2 regions of the Weizmannia sp. CD-2023 genome follow, and region 2 is predicted to be linked to the other one. Evidence: riboswitches for the same ligand, from Rfam matches in the RefSeq annotation. Region 2 holds a riboswitch; the other holds the start of a gene.
The links. A riboswitch is a leader RNA that binds a small molecule or an ion and turns the genes downstream of it on or off. The one in region 2 is predicted to bind FMN.
Positions count from the first base shown of each region.

Region 1 (8,052 bases), on a different contig from region 2:
GGCTGTTATCGGGCCGCATGGCGGGGAACTTTTAACAGCTGGGAGAATGACGCCGTGGTTTTATGTGCCGGCCTTTATCAATGCCGTCAAACTGAACACGGTGCTCTGGTCTGTTTTGAGCGGCATCATTCTTTACGTGCTGGTCCGGTTGGCGGCCAGAAAGCGGATCGGCGCGCTGTTAAAACCGCTCACCAAAAATATAAATGCGGATTTAATGGATGAGATCGGCTACCGTTCGGTATTGATCGGGTTTCCGGTGTTTACGCTCGGCGCGTTAATCTTTGCGATGATCTGGGCACAAATTGCCTGGAGCAAATTTTGGAGCTGGGACCCGAAAGAAGTGTGGGCACTGGTTACGTGGCTGTTTTATGCCGCTTTTCTCCATTTGCGCATGTCAAAAGGCTGGCAAGGTGAAAAATCCGCCTGGCTGGCCGTCATTGGCTTTGCCATTATTCTGTTTAACCTGATTGCAGTAAATCTTGTCATTGCTGGGCTGCATTCGTATGCCTGATTTTGTAAGCTTTTGAATCCTGCGCATCCCCGGGAGCCCCACCCGGGGATGCGGGCGGCTTGCATGGCCCCGGGAAGCCCGCAAGGATTTTACCGGCTGGATGAATCTTGCTCGCAGCAGGCGGCTGATATTGACTGAGGAGGAATAGCCATGGATGAGGATGTAAAAATTTTAGTGGTTGATGATGAAGAAAGGATCCGGCGCCTGTTACGAATGTATTTGGAAAGGGAAAATTACACGATAGATGAAGCGGAAGACGGCGATACCGCTTTGAAAATGGCGCTTGAAAAAGACTACAGCTGCATTTTGCTCGATATTATGATGCCGGGCAAAGACGGCATTGAAGTGTGCCAGGAATTGCACGAAAAGAAAATGACGCCCGTGATCATGCTGACGGCTAAAGGCGAAGAAGCCAACAGGGTGGAAGGATTTGAAGTTGGCGCGGATGATTATATTGTAAAACCTTTCAGCCCGCGCGAAGTGGTACTGCGGGTGAAAGCCCTGCTCCGCCGGTCGTTGCAAACGGGTTTCTTAAACGCGGATACAAAAGCAAAAGACATTGTCGTTTTCCCGCATATTACCATTGACAATGATGCTCACCGCGTCACAGCGGACGGAAAGGAAGTCAATCTGACCCCGAAAGAGTATGAGCTGCTTTATTTTCTCGCCAAATCTCCGGATAAAGTGTTTGACCGCGAACAGCTTTTAAAAGAAGTATGGCATTATGAATTTTTCGGTGATCTCCGTACGGTGGATACGCATGTCAAACGCTTGCGGGAAAAATTGAATAAAGTGAGCGAAAACGCGGCTAAAATGATCGTTACCGTCTGGGGCGTCGGGTATAAATTTGAGGTTGCGCCGGAATGAGAATTTGGCGGACGGTTGTCGGGAAACTGTGGATGACCATTCTGCTGATGGTTGCCTGCGTTCTGCTCATCCTGACGGTACTGTTGCTCAAGTTTTTTGAAGAATACCATATCAATCAGATTGAGCAGGATTTGTCTAATACGGCGCAAAAAATCTCGAGGATTATGGAGGAGCACCCAAGCGGAAAGATCGGGAAAGAAATTGCCCTCGGCGTTCTGGACCAAAACGAGAAAGTCATGATCGTTTACCGCAAAAATGATATCTTTTATCCGTCCGGTTCCAAATCATACAAAGGGATCCCGTACGCGTCGATTTTAAAGGACAAGCAGCTGTCCCAAGTGTTTAGCGAAAAGAAGAAAGTGAGCAAAGAGTTAACCCCTTCTGGCGGGTCTTCCCGCAATAAGTACCATCATGTGATTGTGACGGCCGTCCCGCTTCATGTGAAGGGGGAAGAACCGGGCGCGGTATTTGTTTACCAGTCATTGGAAGTGCTTCAGGAAATGACGCGGCAAACGACAAAAATCATTTTGCTCGGTGCAGGCATTGCCATTATTTTAACGACCGGCTTTGCTTTCTTCCTTTCAAAAAGGATTGGCGGGCCATTGCATAAAATGCGGGAAGCGGCTTTTGAAGTGGCAAAAGGGCGTTTTGACAAAAAGGTGCCGATTTTAACCCGTGATGAAATCGGGGAACTGGCGACCGCTTTTAATACGATGGGGCGACAGCTTAAATTTAATATGGACGCCTTAAAGCAGGAAAAAGAGCAGCTGCGGAATATTTTAAGCAGCATGGCCGATGGTGTTTTGACCTTTAACCGGGACGGCGCCATTTTAATCATGAACCCGCCGGCTGAGATGTTTCTTCAAAACTGGTATCATAACCAGGCTGCAAAAGATGCTCCACTTCCTGAAGGGCTGTCCGCATTGCTTGCAAAAGTGGTCGAAACGGAGAAAGAACAGACGGATGAAATTGAAATCAACGGCCGGTACTATGTTATGATTGCAAGCCCGCTTTATAATTTGTCTCGGATCCGCGGCGTTGTCACCATTATCCGCGATATGACGGAAGAACGGAAGCTGGACAAGCTGCGCGATGATTTTATCGCAAACGTTTCGCACGAATTGCGGACGCCGGTTGCCATGCTGCAGGGATACAGCGAAGCGATCATTGATGATATTGCGGCAAGTGAAGAAGAAAAGAAAGAATTTGCCAAAATCATTTACGATGAAACGCTCAGGATCGGCCGGCTTGTCAATGAGCTGCTCGATCTGGCAAGAATGGAAGCAGGGCATTTTTCGTTTAGAATGGAGCCGGTCTCATTCAACAGTTTCATCGAAAGAGTGACACATAAATTTAACGGCATCGCGAAAGAAAAAGGAATCGACCTCGTTTGCGAGACTTCGGACAGCGATCTCACCCTTGAAATCGATGCCGACAGGATTGAACAGGTGCTGACGAATTTAATTGATAACGCCCTCCGGCATACTTCCCCGAACGGTTACGTCAAAGTAAAAGAGGAAGAAGCACCCGGCGGCGTATATGTACACGTCGAAGACAACGGATCCGGTATTCCGGATGAAGATTTGCCGTTTGTATTTGAACGCTTTTACAAAGCGGATAAAGCAAGGACGCGCGGCAAATCGGGAACAGGGCTGGGCCTTGCGATTGCCAAAAACATTGTCGAAGGGCATGGTGGCCGGATCTTTGTCAAAAGCAAATTAGGGGAAGGGACCACCTTTTCATTTTTCCTTCCAAAAAAAGGCTGACCTCTGCGCCGGGTCTGCCTTTTTTTGTATATTTTCCCGTTTTTTGCGCATCTTAGAAGATGGCTTTGCTTGAAACGGAATTGAAAAAATGAAAATGGGGTGGATCAATTGCCGGCATACATCAAAATATGCCTTTTCGTTTCATTGACAGCTGCATGCCTGGGGTTTGCCTGTTCGGCAAATGACGTAGCCGCATCCGGGTCGGTTATCCATGAAGCGACAAAAGACTGGATTTTTCCGGCGGCAGGGACGATCTCCGACACATTTAACACAAGATACGGCACACATAAAGGGCTTGATATTGCCGGAAGATACCGCGCAAAAGTATTCAGCGCCCAAGAAGGTACCGTTATCCGTTCCTATCTGTCCGCATCCTACGGCCATGTTGTTTTTATCCGCCATCCGTCCGGTTATGAAACGGTTTACGCCCATCTTGCCGGAAGGGCAGTGAGAGCGGGGCAGCATGTTGAAAAAGGAAAGGTGGTCGGCTATATGGGTTCGACCGGCCATTCAACTGGTATCCATCTTCATTTTGAAGTGCATAACGGGCCATGGACGCCGGATAAGAAAAACGCCATTGACCCGTTTTTGATCTTCGGACCAGGCGCGCCGGGCCAGACGGTTTCCGCCAAGACCCATGATCCTTACGGGGTTTTTGCTGCTTCCACCGTCCCTCAGCCTGCAGCTTACACTGTGAAAAAAGGCGACACGCTCTGGAACATTGCCCTCCATTTTCATACGAGCGTGGGAAGGCTGAAAAGCTGGAACAAATTGCGGTCGGACCGGATTATGGCCGGCCAGGTGCTGAAAATAAAAAATGAATGAAAGTGATGCGGAATGCTTCACAAAATGGCAGCCGGCATGTATAATAAGCTTGTAATCAAAATTTCATACGATTTATCTTCGGGGCTGGGTGAGATTCCCGACCGGCGGTGATAAGGCAGTTGCCTTTCAGTCCGCGAGCCGGATTTCCGGCAGGATTTGGTGAAATTCCAAAACCGACAGTATAGTCTGGATGGGAGAAGATAAGGGTTGCCAGTGTTTAATGACGTATTAAACGCTTATTTGGACTCGCCTATTACAAAGCCCCCGACATTTTGTCAGGGGCTTTTCATTTTGGTCCGCGGCACCTTTCTTCCTTTGATGATAAATCGGTCACAAGGAGAGAGGAAGTTTAAATGAAGAAATGGGATGTAAAGCAATTCGTTGCGGTCGCGTTGCTCAGTGCTCTGGCTTTTATGCTGATGTTTATTAAATTTCCGGTTCCGCCTTTTCCATCGTTTTTAACAGTGGACTTCAGCGACATTCCGGTATTGGTGGCAGCCCTTCTTTACGGGCCGATGGCTTCTGTTGTAGCGGAACTAATCAAAAATATCCTGAATTATTTATCACTCGGCAGTGAAGCAGGGGTACCGATCGGGAATGTGGCAAACTTTTTTGCAGGGATGCTGTTCGTCCTGCCGACATATCTCATTTACAAACGGATGCGGACAAAAAAAGGCATGACTGTAGGTCTAGTCACTGGCACGGTATCCATGTCGGTATGTATGAGCATTTTAAATTATTTCGTCATTTTACCGGCTTACCTGTACTTCATGAACTTTTCGGTCGGGAATGTAAAAGCGTATATTGTGGCGGGCGTGCTGCCTTTTAATCTTGTGAAAGGCCTCATCGTGACGGCTTTGTTTATGCTCATGTTTACAAAAATGAAAAATTGGATTGACAAAGCATCCGCCATTGGGGGGAAAAGAATATGAAAAAAAGCAGGCTCAAACGGCCTGCTTTTTTTCATTCGTATTTTAACGGATCGCCATCAAAAGGCTTGTCGGAAACTTTAATCGATTCTGTCGGGCATCCTTCAAAGGCATCCATCAGGTCATCTTCCAATATTTCCGGGACTTCCGCAGTGCCTTTATTATCATCCAAAATCACAAAAGAAAGCCCTTCATCGTCATAGTCGAAAATATCAGGAGCGCTGGCGGAACAAGCGCCGCAAGCGATGCATGTATCTTTGTCCACGATTGTAAACTTTGCCATTTTGATTCCTCCTCGTTGTTCAATCATGGCAGAAAAGAAAAACGGGCAGCCTCGTCATGTGCACGAAGGCATGCCGGTGTTTCTCCTTCATTTTAAAACTCTTTTTTTCTTATTTCAATAGCGGGCTGGCGGAGTTCGTGAAACCTGTCGAATCAATGAAAAAAATGGTAAACAAATCGCCGGTTTCCATGTTAAAATAGAACCAACCCCCGATTTTTCCTTGCACTTCCCCCTTTTTTCAGCTAAAGAACAGGAGAGGATTCAGATGCCTTTTTTACAGGCTGTATTGCTGGATTGCTTCAGCAACCTGAATGGAGAACGCACCCCTTATGCTGTTTTTCATCTATTAAACGGCAAAAAATCAGCACAGACGATCCAGGATTCCCATTTTTTCAAGATTGGCAGGCTCTTTCAAACGTTTCCATTTATTTCCCGTGAGGCTTTCACACGCGAAGTAGAGGCCCTATTAAAAGCCGGGTTGCTGCAAAAAAGCGGCCCGGATGCCTGCGTGGTCACAGAAAAAGGTGCTGCCCTGCTTTTGGCAACCGGCAGGATGGAAGAACGGTTTCCTTACCTGGACGGCTTGAAATACCAGGATTCGGCAAATCTGTTTTGGAAAAGGTTGAATCTCATTACCCAGGCCGTATCCAACTTAGTGTATGGAAATAAAGTATATTATCCGGTTCAAAGGGACCCGGCTCTTCAGGCTTGGGCAAAAAACTGGCTGAAACAGCATGCAAAAAGCAGGATTGCGTTAGCGGAGCATTTGTACCGTGAATTTTACCGTCTGTTTTCCGGCAGCCCGCCGGAAAAGCCTGAAATTTTTGTCCTTCGGTTGACGGGTGCGGGCCGGATCGGATATACGATCACGCAGGCTGCCTCCGCCCTGCACCTTGATCCTGTAGAGTACTGGTACCGGTTTTTGCATTTGCTTCATTTTATCGTCCGGCGCATCCTCGGAGATCCTGAAACATTCCGGTATTTATACCAAATGCTTCACGATGTGCAAAAGGCCTTGCCACTGACCCGGTCTGCCGCGGTGACATTTGGCTTCTTGAAGCAAGGGAAAACGATTGCGGAAATCAGCACGCTGAGAGGGTTAAAACAAAGCACGATTGAAGACCATTTGATTGAAATCGCGTTAACGGTCCCGGATTTTCCGCTGAACCGGTATGTGCCAAAGGATGAAGAACAAAAGATCATCCGGGCAGCCGCTGATTTAAATACAAAGAAATTAAAACCGATTAAAGAAAAAGTAGGGGACATCCCGTATTTCCATATTCGCCTTGTATTGGCAGAAAGGATGGGCCGCAGTGGATCTTTTAAGCTTTTTGAAAAGTAAGTTCGGGTTCAGCGCATTCCGGCCAGGGCAGGAAGAAGTCATCCGTTCACTGCTGGACGGTAAAGATACACTGGCGATGCTTGCGACCGGTACCGGAAAATCTTTATGCTACCAGTTGCCTGCCTATTTGCTGGACGGATCCTGCATCATTGTTTCTCCGCTTTTATCGCTCATGCAGGACCAGACAGAGCAGATGAAAATGCGCGGCGAAAAAAGTGTGGTTGCGTTAAATTCGTTTTTAACCGGTCCGGAGCGGGAAGCGGCCCTTGCGCATCTGGGCGCTTTCAAATTCATCTTTGTCTCGCCGGAGATGCTGCACAACCGCCATGTCCTCGGAAAATTAAAAACCATCCGGACTGCGCTCTTTGCAGTCGATGAAGCGCATTGTATTTCCCAGTGGGGTCATGATTTCAGGCCGGAATACTTAAACCTTGGCGAAGTCCGGAAACAATTGGGCACACCGCTTACCCTAGCTCTGACCGCCACAGCAACAGAACAGGTGAGGGACGATATTTGCAAGTATCTTGGCTTAAAAGACCCAAACCGGTTTATTTATTCTGTCAACAGGCCCAATATCGCCATTAAAATAGACCGGATTCCTTCATACCGCGAAAAAGAGGAAAAACTAGTTGCCTATGCGAAAAACTTGCAGAAGCCCGGCATCATCTATTTTTCAAGCAAAAAGGCGGCTGAGGAAATGGCGGCGCGGTTAAGGCAGGAGGGGATCGCCGAAGCGGCCGCCTATCACAGCGGCATTGACCAGGAGCAAAGAATTTTGATCCAGCAGCAGTTTATTTACGGACAGATCAAGATCATTTGTGCGACAAGCGCGTTTGGCATGGGGGTGGACAAAGCAGATATCCGCTTTGTCATCCATTTTCACCTGCCGTTGCAGATGGAAGCCTATCTGCAGGAAATCGGCAGAGCCGGGCGGGACGGGCTTCCGAGCATTGCCGTCCTTTTGTATACGGAAGGGGATGAACGGCTCCCGCTTCAGCTGATCGAGGCTGAGCTTCCGACTGATGCACAATTGGCCGCTTTCAGCAGATGGAAAGGAGATTTGAAGGAAGCCGGGGCGGCGCTTGGATGCACGGAACCGCAACTCCGGTTTCTGCTGCACCACAGAGTGCTTAACCTGCCGGAAGAAGCATGGACCCGGGAGGTTGCAGCCATCCGGAACGAGCGGATGGCGTACAAGCGCCGGAAGTTAAAGGAAATGGTGCAGATGGTCCGGTCTTCGTCATGCCGCCGCTCGGAAATTTTACGGTATTTCGGTGAACCGCCCGCTGCTGGCAATGAAGCGTGCTGTGACATTTGCGGCCTTGAAACAGCCTTATATGAAAGCAATCAAAAAAGCGGGGGCACCCTCGAAACCGTTCCTGCATGGGAATTGCTTTTGCAGGACCTATTCAGAAAAGGGGAACAAAAATGGCACGAAGAAAACAGGCGGATTTGATCAAGGAACTCACAGACCGGGAACTTACTTTTCACTTAATTTTGACACAGCTGATTCTCCTGTTTGCTGCCGC
Region 1 covers NZ_JARTJQ010000070.1:26,643-34,694, forward strand. Annotated here, with positions in the region: gene ccsB (c-type cytochrome biogenesis protein CcsB) at 1-511, shown strand, start outside; gene P9687_RS09860 (response regulator transcription factor) at 662-1,378, shown strand; gene P9687_RS09865 (ATP-binding protein) at 1,375-3,144, shown strand; gene P9687_RS09870 (peptidoglycan DD-metalloendopeptidase family protein) at 3,244-3,969, shown strand; FMN riboswitch at 4,040-4,175, shown strand; gene P9687_RS09875 (ECF transporter S component) at 4,323-4,901, shown strand; gene P9687_RS09880 (ferredoxin) at 4,933-5,181, opposite strand; gene P9687_RS09885 (helix-turn-helix domain-containing protein) at 5,447-6,523, shown strand; gene P9687_RS09890 (RecQ family ATP-dependent DNA helicase) at 6,495-7,979, shown strand; gene P9687_RS09895 (CPBP family intramembrane glutamic endopeptidase) at 7,952-8,052, shown strand, end outside.
Region 1: linked by a shared signal. The riboswitch ahead of P9687_RS09875 (ECF transporter S component) and the one ahead of ribD (bifunctional diaminohydroxyphosphoribosylaminopyrimidine deaminase/5-amino-6-(5-phosphoribosylamino)uracil reductase RibD) in region 2 are both predicted to bind FMN.

Region 2 (8,052 bases):
TTTTTGATACCCGCAACCGGCAGTTTTACACATGATTCAGCCGCCAATCAAAAAGGTAATTTTTGAAAAGCGGAGCCGGTTGTCGAGCAAGCGCGGTTTTTTTGTTACAATAACGTTAAAAGAAATGAAGGTTGGTGGAATATGGGCCATTTTGAGACATATCTCAAACACCTCACATCCAAGTGGTTAAATGAAAATACATGGATCGGAATCGGGGAGACAGTACTGAAGATGATTGTGGTGCTGCTTGTCGCATCACTGGTCATTAAATTCGGCAAAAAGGCGATCGGCAAAATTTTTGCAGTCCGCGCCAAAGCCCCTCTCCGGTTTTCAGAGCGGCGCGAGGCCACATTGTTGCGGCTGATGGTGAACACATTGACCTATCTCGTCTGGTTTGTTACCATTGTCACGATTTTGTCCATTCTCGGCATCAATGTCCAGGGGCTTCTGGCCGGTGCCGGAATTGTCGGGCTGGCTGTCGGGTTCGGGGCACAAAGCCTTGTAAAAGACGTGATTTCCGGATTCTTTATTATCTTTGAAGACCAGTTTTCGGTCGGCGATACGGTGCAGATCGGGAAATACGAAGGCGTTGTGGAAGAAATCGGGCTCAGGACAACAAAAATCAAAAACTGGACCGGCGAATTATACATCATTCCGAACGGCAATATTTCCGAAGTCACCAATTTGTCCATTCATAACAGCGTCGCCGTTGTGGATGTCCGTATTCCGTACGAAGAGGATATCGACAAAGCGGAAGCGGCCATTCAGGAAATACTGGTGTCATTTGCGGGAGAGCACGAAGAAGTTGTGTCAGAGCCTGAACTGTTGGGCGTCCAGCAGCTCGGCACCACGGATGTTACGCTCAGGGTGGTGGCGGAAACCCTCCCGATGGCACACTGGTATATTGCGAGAGTGTTGAAAAAAGAAATTAAAAAAGCATTGGACGAAAATCGCATCCATGCACCTTATCCTAAAATGGTGACTTATTCCCGTACTGAGAAAGAAGAGACATTAGCCGGCCAATTTCTAAAGGGGGATGAACATGGAAGATAAAAATTTCGGGTTGTATGATATTGTGGAAATGAAAAAGCAGCATCCGTGCGGCACAAACCGCTGGAAAATCATCCGGATGGGGGCGGATATCCGCATTAAATGTGAAGGATGCGGACACAGCGTGCTGCTGCCGCGCAGGGAATTTGTCCGCAAACTGAAAAAAATCCTCGTCAAGCACGAAGAAGCATAGCCCTTTTACGGGTGTCTTTTTTTGGGAGCCGGGGTGCGGTTAAGTAAGGCCGGCAAACGAAAAATGTTAACCGGGCGCATCCAGCGGCACCCTGGGGGTTTTTGATACGGCCGGGAAAAACTTGAAAGATACGAGAATGTTTGAAGGAGTGGACATAAAATGGCGTTAACAGCCGGAATTGTCGGTTTGCCGAATGTCGGAAAATCGACTTTATTTAATGCGATCACAAAAGCTGGGGCCGAATCTGCGAACTATCCGTTTTGTACGATTGACCCGAATGTCGGCATGGTGGAAGTGCCGGACGAACGGCTGGAAAAATTAACAGAACTGTACCATCCGAAAAAAACGGTGCCGACCACTTTTGAATTTACGGATATTGCCGGGATCGTCAAGGGCGCGAGCAAAGGGGAAGGGCTCGGGAACAAGTTTCTTTCCCATATCCGCCAGGTGGACGCAATCTGCCATGTCGTGCGCTGTTTTGAGGACGAGAACATTACACATGTTTCCGGGAAAGTCGATCCGATTGATGATATCGAAACAATTAATCTTGAATTGATCCTGGCCGATCTTGAAACGGTGGACAAGCGTATCGGGCGTGTGGAGAAAATAGCAAAACAGAAGGATAAAGAAGCCGTTGCCGAATACGAAGTGCTGGCCAAATTAAAGGCGGCTTTTGAAGCGGAAAAACCGGCGCGGGCGGTGGAACTGACCGAAGACCAGCAAAAAATCGTCAAAGGGTTCCAGCTTTTAACGAGCAAGCCGGTTTTGTATGTGGCCAATGTCGGTGAAGACGACATTCAGGACCCGTCCGCAAACCCGTATGTCGGGAAGGTGCGCGAATATGCCAAACAAGAAGGCGCGGAAGTGATTGTCATATGTGCCCGCATTGAAGAAGAAATTGCCGAGCTGGATGACGATGAGAAAAAAATGTTTTTAACCGAACTCGGCATCCGGGAATCCGGTCTTGACCAGCTGATTAAAGCTGCTTACAGCCTGCTTGGCCTTGCGACTTATTTTACGGCTGGGGAACCGGAAGTCCGCGCGTGGACATTCAAAAAAGGTATGAAAGCCCCGCAATGCGCAGGCATTATCCATTCCGACTTTGAAAAAGGGTTTATCCGGGCTGAAACGGTGTCGTATGAAGATTTAATCGAATATGGCAGCGTGGCAGCTGCAAGAGAAGCCGGAAAAGTGCGCCTGGAAGGAAAAGACTACGTTGTCCAGGACGGCGATGTCATGCATTTCAGGTTTAATGTATAACAGGACTTTTGGACGAATATTCGAATTGTATTGAAAAAATTCAAATCATCCGTTAAAATAAATATCAGTCGAATATTTTCCTTCGGGGCAGGGTGCAATTCCCGACCGGCGGTGATGAGGAAACTCAAAGCCCGTGACCCGTATTCTCCGGAATGCGGTGGATTTGGTGAAATTCCAAAGCCGACAGTAACAGTCTGGATGGGAGAAGGATCAGGCGTTTATTGGAACGCGTATTTCATTATGCCGTTTTGCCCCGCACATCTTCGTGCGGGTTTTTTGTTTTCACGGGTGTATGTTGGCGGAAATTGAATACAGGAGGCATGAAAGGATTGCAAAAAGAAGATTATATGCAGCTTGCACTCCAATTGGCCGAAAGTGTGGCCGGGCAGACTTCCCCGAATCCCCCGGTTGGAAGTGTCGCCGTGAAAAACGGCACGATCGCCGGGATGGCGGCCCACTTAAAGGCAGGAGAAAAACATGCGGAAAGGCTTGCAGTGGAACAGGCCGGGCCGCTAGCAAAGGGCGCTGAAGTTTTTGTGACGCTGGAGCCGTGTACCCATTACGGAAAGACGCCGCCGTGCGCAGATTTTTTAATTGAAAAAGGCATCAAAAAAGTATATATCGCTGCATTGGACCCCAATCCGCTTGTCGCAGGCAAAGGAATAGAAAAGCTCAGGCAAGCCGGCGTAGAAGTGGAAACCGGGGTATTGAAGGAACAAGCGGAAAGGTTGTACCGCCCTTTTTTCCACTTTATTCAAACGAAAACACCGTTTGTCACTGTCAAAACCGCCATGACGGCAGACGGAAAAATTGCAGCTGAAACCCGTGACAGCAAATGGATCACAAGTGAAGAAGCAAGGCGTGATGCCCGCTGGTTAAGAAGCAGGCATGATGCAATACTTGTCGGCATACAAACCGTTCTCCAAGATAACCCCCTTCTCACCGCACGTTTGCCCCATTCCGGGAAAAATCCTATTCGCATTGTATTAGACACCCATTTGCGCATCCCGCCGGAAGCGAAAGTGCTAAACGGCGATGCGCCAACCATTATTTTTTGCGGAAGCGATGCACCAAAAGAAAAAGAACAATGTCTGAAGCAGCTTAATGCCGAAGTGGCCCGCATGCCGCATGCCCGCCTCTTGATCCGTGACGTGTTAGCGGCGCTCGGAAAAAAAGGCATGATGACTTTACTCGTCGAAGGCGGCGCGGCGGTAAACAGCTCATTTTTAAAAGAAGGCGCAGTGCAGCAGTATATTTTTTACATTGCCCCGAAAGTGGTCGGCGGGCAAAACGCGCCGTCCCCTTTCGGCGGACACGGGTTTGGCAAGGTGGCCGATGCTTTGCCGCTCCGGTTTGAAAAAGTGGAACAGATCGGGCCGGATTTAAAAATTACGGCTGCCGTCCAAAAGGGGGTGCCGGAGCATGTTTACAGGAATTATTGAAGAAACCGGCATATTGAAACGTGTGGAAAGAGGCCCCCGCTCCCTTAAGCTTGCCGTACAGGCCAGGACGGTTCTCCAAGATGTACGGCTTGGCGACAGCATTGCAGTGAACGGTGTTTGCTTAACCGTCACATCCTATACGCCAAATGCATTTACGGCTGATGTCATGCCTGAAACATTTTTCAGCACGGCATTGGCCGGGCTGAACATCGGCAGCAAGGTCAACCTTGAACGGGCAATGGCTGCAGGCGGGCGGTTCGGCGGGCATTTTGTCACAGGGCATGTTGATGGCACGGGCACGGTCTGTTTGAAACAAAGGATGGAAAATGCCGTTTATATCACGATTTCTGTTCCCTCCTCCCTGTCCGCCTTTCTGATCCCAAAAGGCTCGGTTGCACTCGACGGCACCTCCCTGACTGTGTTCGGGGCTGCGGACGGGCAATTAACCGTTTCATTGGTGCCGCATACGCAGCAGCATACGATATTGCCGGAAAAAAAGATTGGCGATGCCGTGAATATTGAATGCGATATTTTGGCCAAGTATATGGCAGGGCTGTTCAGGAACGGAGAACGGGCGGAAAAAGAGAGCGGCATGATGGCGCTCTTAAAAGACCAAGGTTTTATGTAAACAAAGGGGTGAAAAACTTGTTTCATACCATTGAAGAAGCAGTAGAAGACTTAAAGGCCGGAAAAGTCGTGATTGCCGTCGATGATGAAAATAGGGAAAACGAAGGTGATTTTATCGGCCTTGCGGAAAAAGCGACACCGGAAATGATCAATTTGATGGCCAAAGCAGGACGCGGGCTCATCTGTGCACCGATTACGGCGGAAAAAGCACGGCAGCTCGATCTTTACCCGATGGCACGGCAAAATACCGACAGCCATGAAACGGCCTTCACCGTGAGCATTGACCATGCTGCCACCCGGACCGGCATCAGCGCATTTGAACGTGCCAAAACGGTCCGGCACCTGGCAGAAGACGCGGTAAAAGCCGAAGACTTTCACCGGCCGGGGCATATTTTCCCGTTAGTGGCCAAAGCAGGCGGCGTCCTGGAACGGTCCGGCCATACGGAAGCAGCCGTTGACCTGGCAAAACTGGCAGGCGCAAATCCGGCCGGCGTGATATGCGAAATCATGAATGAAGACGGCACGATGGCACGACTCCCTCAACTGGAGGAAATGGCCAAAAAATTTGGCATCAAACTGGTGACGATCCAATCGTTAATCGAGTACAGAAAAAAACATGAGAAACTGATTCAAAAAGAAGCGGAAATCACGCTGCCGACGCGTTACGGCACGTTCCGGGCTGCCGGCTACAAAGATTTGCTGTCAGGGGGAGAACATGTTGCCCTTATAAAAGGGGAAGTCAACAGCGAAGAGCCGGTGCTGGCAAGGATCCATTCCGAATGCCTGACCGGTGATTGCTTCGGTTCCCTCCGTTGCGACTGCGGCCCGCAGCTTGCCCGGAGCCTAGCGCGGATTGAAAAAGAAGGGCGCGGTGTCCTCGTTTATATGCGGCAGGAAGGGCGGGGGATCGGGCTTCTGAATAAATTGAAAGCTTACCGGCTGCAGGAAAAAGGATTGGACACAGTGGAGGCCAACCGACGGCTTGGATTTCCGGCAGATATGCGCGACTACTGCATCGCTGCGCAAATTTTAAAAGATCTCGGGGCAACACAAGTCCGGCTTTTAACAAACAATCCTGATAAAGTGGAGGCATTAACGCGTTACGGTATCCGAATTGCGGAAAGAGTGCCGGTTGAAATCGCACCTGTCCGTGAAAATGAAGGATATTTGCGTACGAAAGCGGAAAAAATGGGGCATTTGCTGCATATATAGGAGGAGATCAAATGGGACAAGTATTTGAAGGCAATCTGGTTGGAACCGGCTTAAAAATCGGCATGGTTGCTGCCCGCTTTAATGAATTCATTACAACAAGGCTTGTAAGCGGGGCAAAGGATGCATTATTAAGGCATGGCGTTAAAGAAGAAGCAATTGATCTTGCCTGGGTACCGGGCGCGTTTGAAATCCCGCTGGCGGCAAAAAAAATGGCAGAAACGGACAAATATGATGCCGTATTGGCACTTGGCGCGGTGATCCGCGGCGCGACCCCGCATTTTGAATATGTAAGTGCAGAAGCGGCAAAAGGAGTCGCCCATGCAAGCCTTTCTACAGAAACACCTGTCATTTTCGGGATTCTGACAACCGACACGATTGAACAGGCGATTGAGCGAGCCGGGACGAAAGCAGGCAATAAAGGCTGGGATGCGGCAGTGAGCGCGATCGAAATGGCGAATGTCATCCGGAAAATAGAAGCATAAATTTGAAAAGGGTGTTATTGCTTTTGATGTAAAAACTTAAGTCCGTTTTATAAAAAAGCCCTTGCGAAAGGAACGTATGTTTGATAAAATAGGGATGTCAGCGATAGCAAAAAGCGGGATGGAGTCTTAAGACAATTGATTTTGCCTGCGGGATATGGTATACTTACGACTTGTGAGTAATGAATGCATGAACCATTGCTCCTTGCCCTTTTGAATAAAAGGGCCGCATAGTCCATAAGGAGGTGACAAACAGATGAGAAAGTACGAAATTATGTACATTATCCGCCCAAATATTGAGGATGAGGCAAAAAAAGCGCTTGTTGAGCGTTTTGACAATGTCCTCAACAACCAGGGTGCGGAAATCATCGAATCGAAAGAGTGGGGAAAACGCCGTCTTGCATACGAGATTCAGGACTTCCGTGATGGTTACTACCATATCATCAACGTGAATGCTGAACCGGTTGCAGTCCAGGAATTTGACCGTCTGGCGAAGATTAATGGTGATATTATCCGCCACATTGTTGTAAGAGAAGAAGAATAATTTTTAACGATAAAACGTTTCACGTGAAACGGATTTTGAATCATGAGAGGGGTTGATTCTGATGTTGAACCGTGTTGTTCTCGTAGGCAGGCTGACAAAAGATCCCGATTTGCGCTATACGCCGAGCGGAGTAGCGGTTGCTACTTTTACCCTGGCTGTAAACCGTACGTTTACAAACCAGCAGGGGGAAAGGGAAGCGGATTTCATCAATTGTGTTGTTTGGAGAAAGCAGGCTGAAAATGTGGCCAACTACTTAAAAAAAGGAAGTCTGGCAGGCGTAGACGGCCGGATTCAGACACGCAACTACGAAGCTCAGGACGGCCGGCGCGTGTATGTCACAGAGGTCGTGGCAGACAGCGTCCAGTTTCTTGAACCGAGAAGTGCGAATCAGGAACGCGGCAGCAGCCAGAATTACGGGAACAACCAAGGGAGTGCTTTCCCGGGGTACAATCAGAATCAAAATCAGTATCAGCGTAATGATTCAAAGCCTGATGAAGATCCGTTCTCAAATGATGGACAACCGATTGACATCTCTGATGATGATCTTCCGTTTTAATGCGGGAAGACCCGTAAAGTTGTGATAAAAAGGAGGGTGAAAAAATGGCAGGTGGACGCAGAGGCGGACGGAAACGCCGGAAAGTATGCTACTTTACAGCGAACCATATTACCCATATCGACTATAAAGATGTGGACTTGCTGAAAAAGTTCATTTCTGAAAGAGGAAAAATTCTTCCTCGTCGTGTAACGGGTACAAGTGCAAAATACCAACGTAAATTGACAACTGCAATCAAACGCGCACGTCAAATGGCGTTGCTTCCTTATGTTGCAGAAGACAAATAAGCAGCGGAAAAAGCAACTGGATTTTTCTTTCAATATATGAATGAAAAAAGACACCCTGTTTTCAGGTTGTCTTTTTTCATTTTATTATCTTTTTGCTTCATGGAATGGTTATGGTAAAATGAGGGGAAATGATGGTTTTTTGAAGGGAGCATGCGTGTGAAAAAAACAAGAATGCTGACAGAAGGGGCGATGCTTGCAGCGGTTTTCGGCGTCATGCTGCTTGTTGCATTGCATGTCCCGGTGATCCGGATAATTGTTCTGGTTTTTCTTCCGCTGCCTTTTATCCTGTTTTGTGCCAAATATCCTTTGCGTTCGATTCTTGTCTTTTGTCTGGTTTGTTTGCTTGTGTCTGCCATTATGGGAACAGTCATGGCAATCCCGATGGCCGTTTTTTTTGGTTGTATT
Region 2 covers NZ_JARTJQ010000003.1:36,875-44,926, reverse strand. Annotated here, with positions in the region: gene P9687_RS00660 (mechanosensitive ion channel family protein) at 142-1,053, shown strand; gene P9687_RS00655 (DUF951 domain-containing protein) at 1,043-1,243, shown strand; gene ychF (redox-regulated ATPase YchF) at 1,403-2,503, shown strand; FMN riboswitch at 2,578-2,717, shown strand; gene ribD (bifunctional diaminohydroxyphosphoribosylaminopyrimidine deaminase/5-amino-6-(5-phosphoribosylamino)uracil reductase RibD) at 2,824-3,945, shown strand; gene P9687_RS00640 (riboflavin synthase) at 3,926-4,573, shown strand; gene P9687_RS00635 (bifunctional 3,4-dihydroxy-2-butanone-4-phosphate synthase/GTP cyclohydrolase II) at 4,591-5,784, shown strand; gene ribH (6,7-dimethyl-8-ribityllumazine synthase) at 5,796-6,266, shown strand; gene rpsF (30S ribosomal protein S6) at 6,520-6,807, shown strand; gene ssb (single-stranded DNA-binding protein) at 6,869-7,363, shown strand; gene rpsR (30S ribosomal protein S18) at 7,408-7,647, shown strand; gene P9687_RS00610 (YybS family protein) at 7,804-8,052, shown strand, end outside.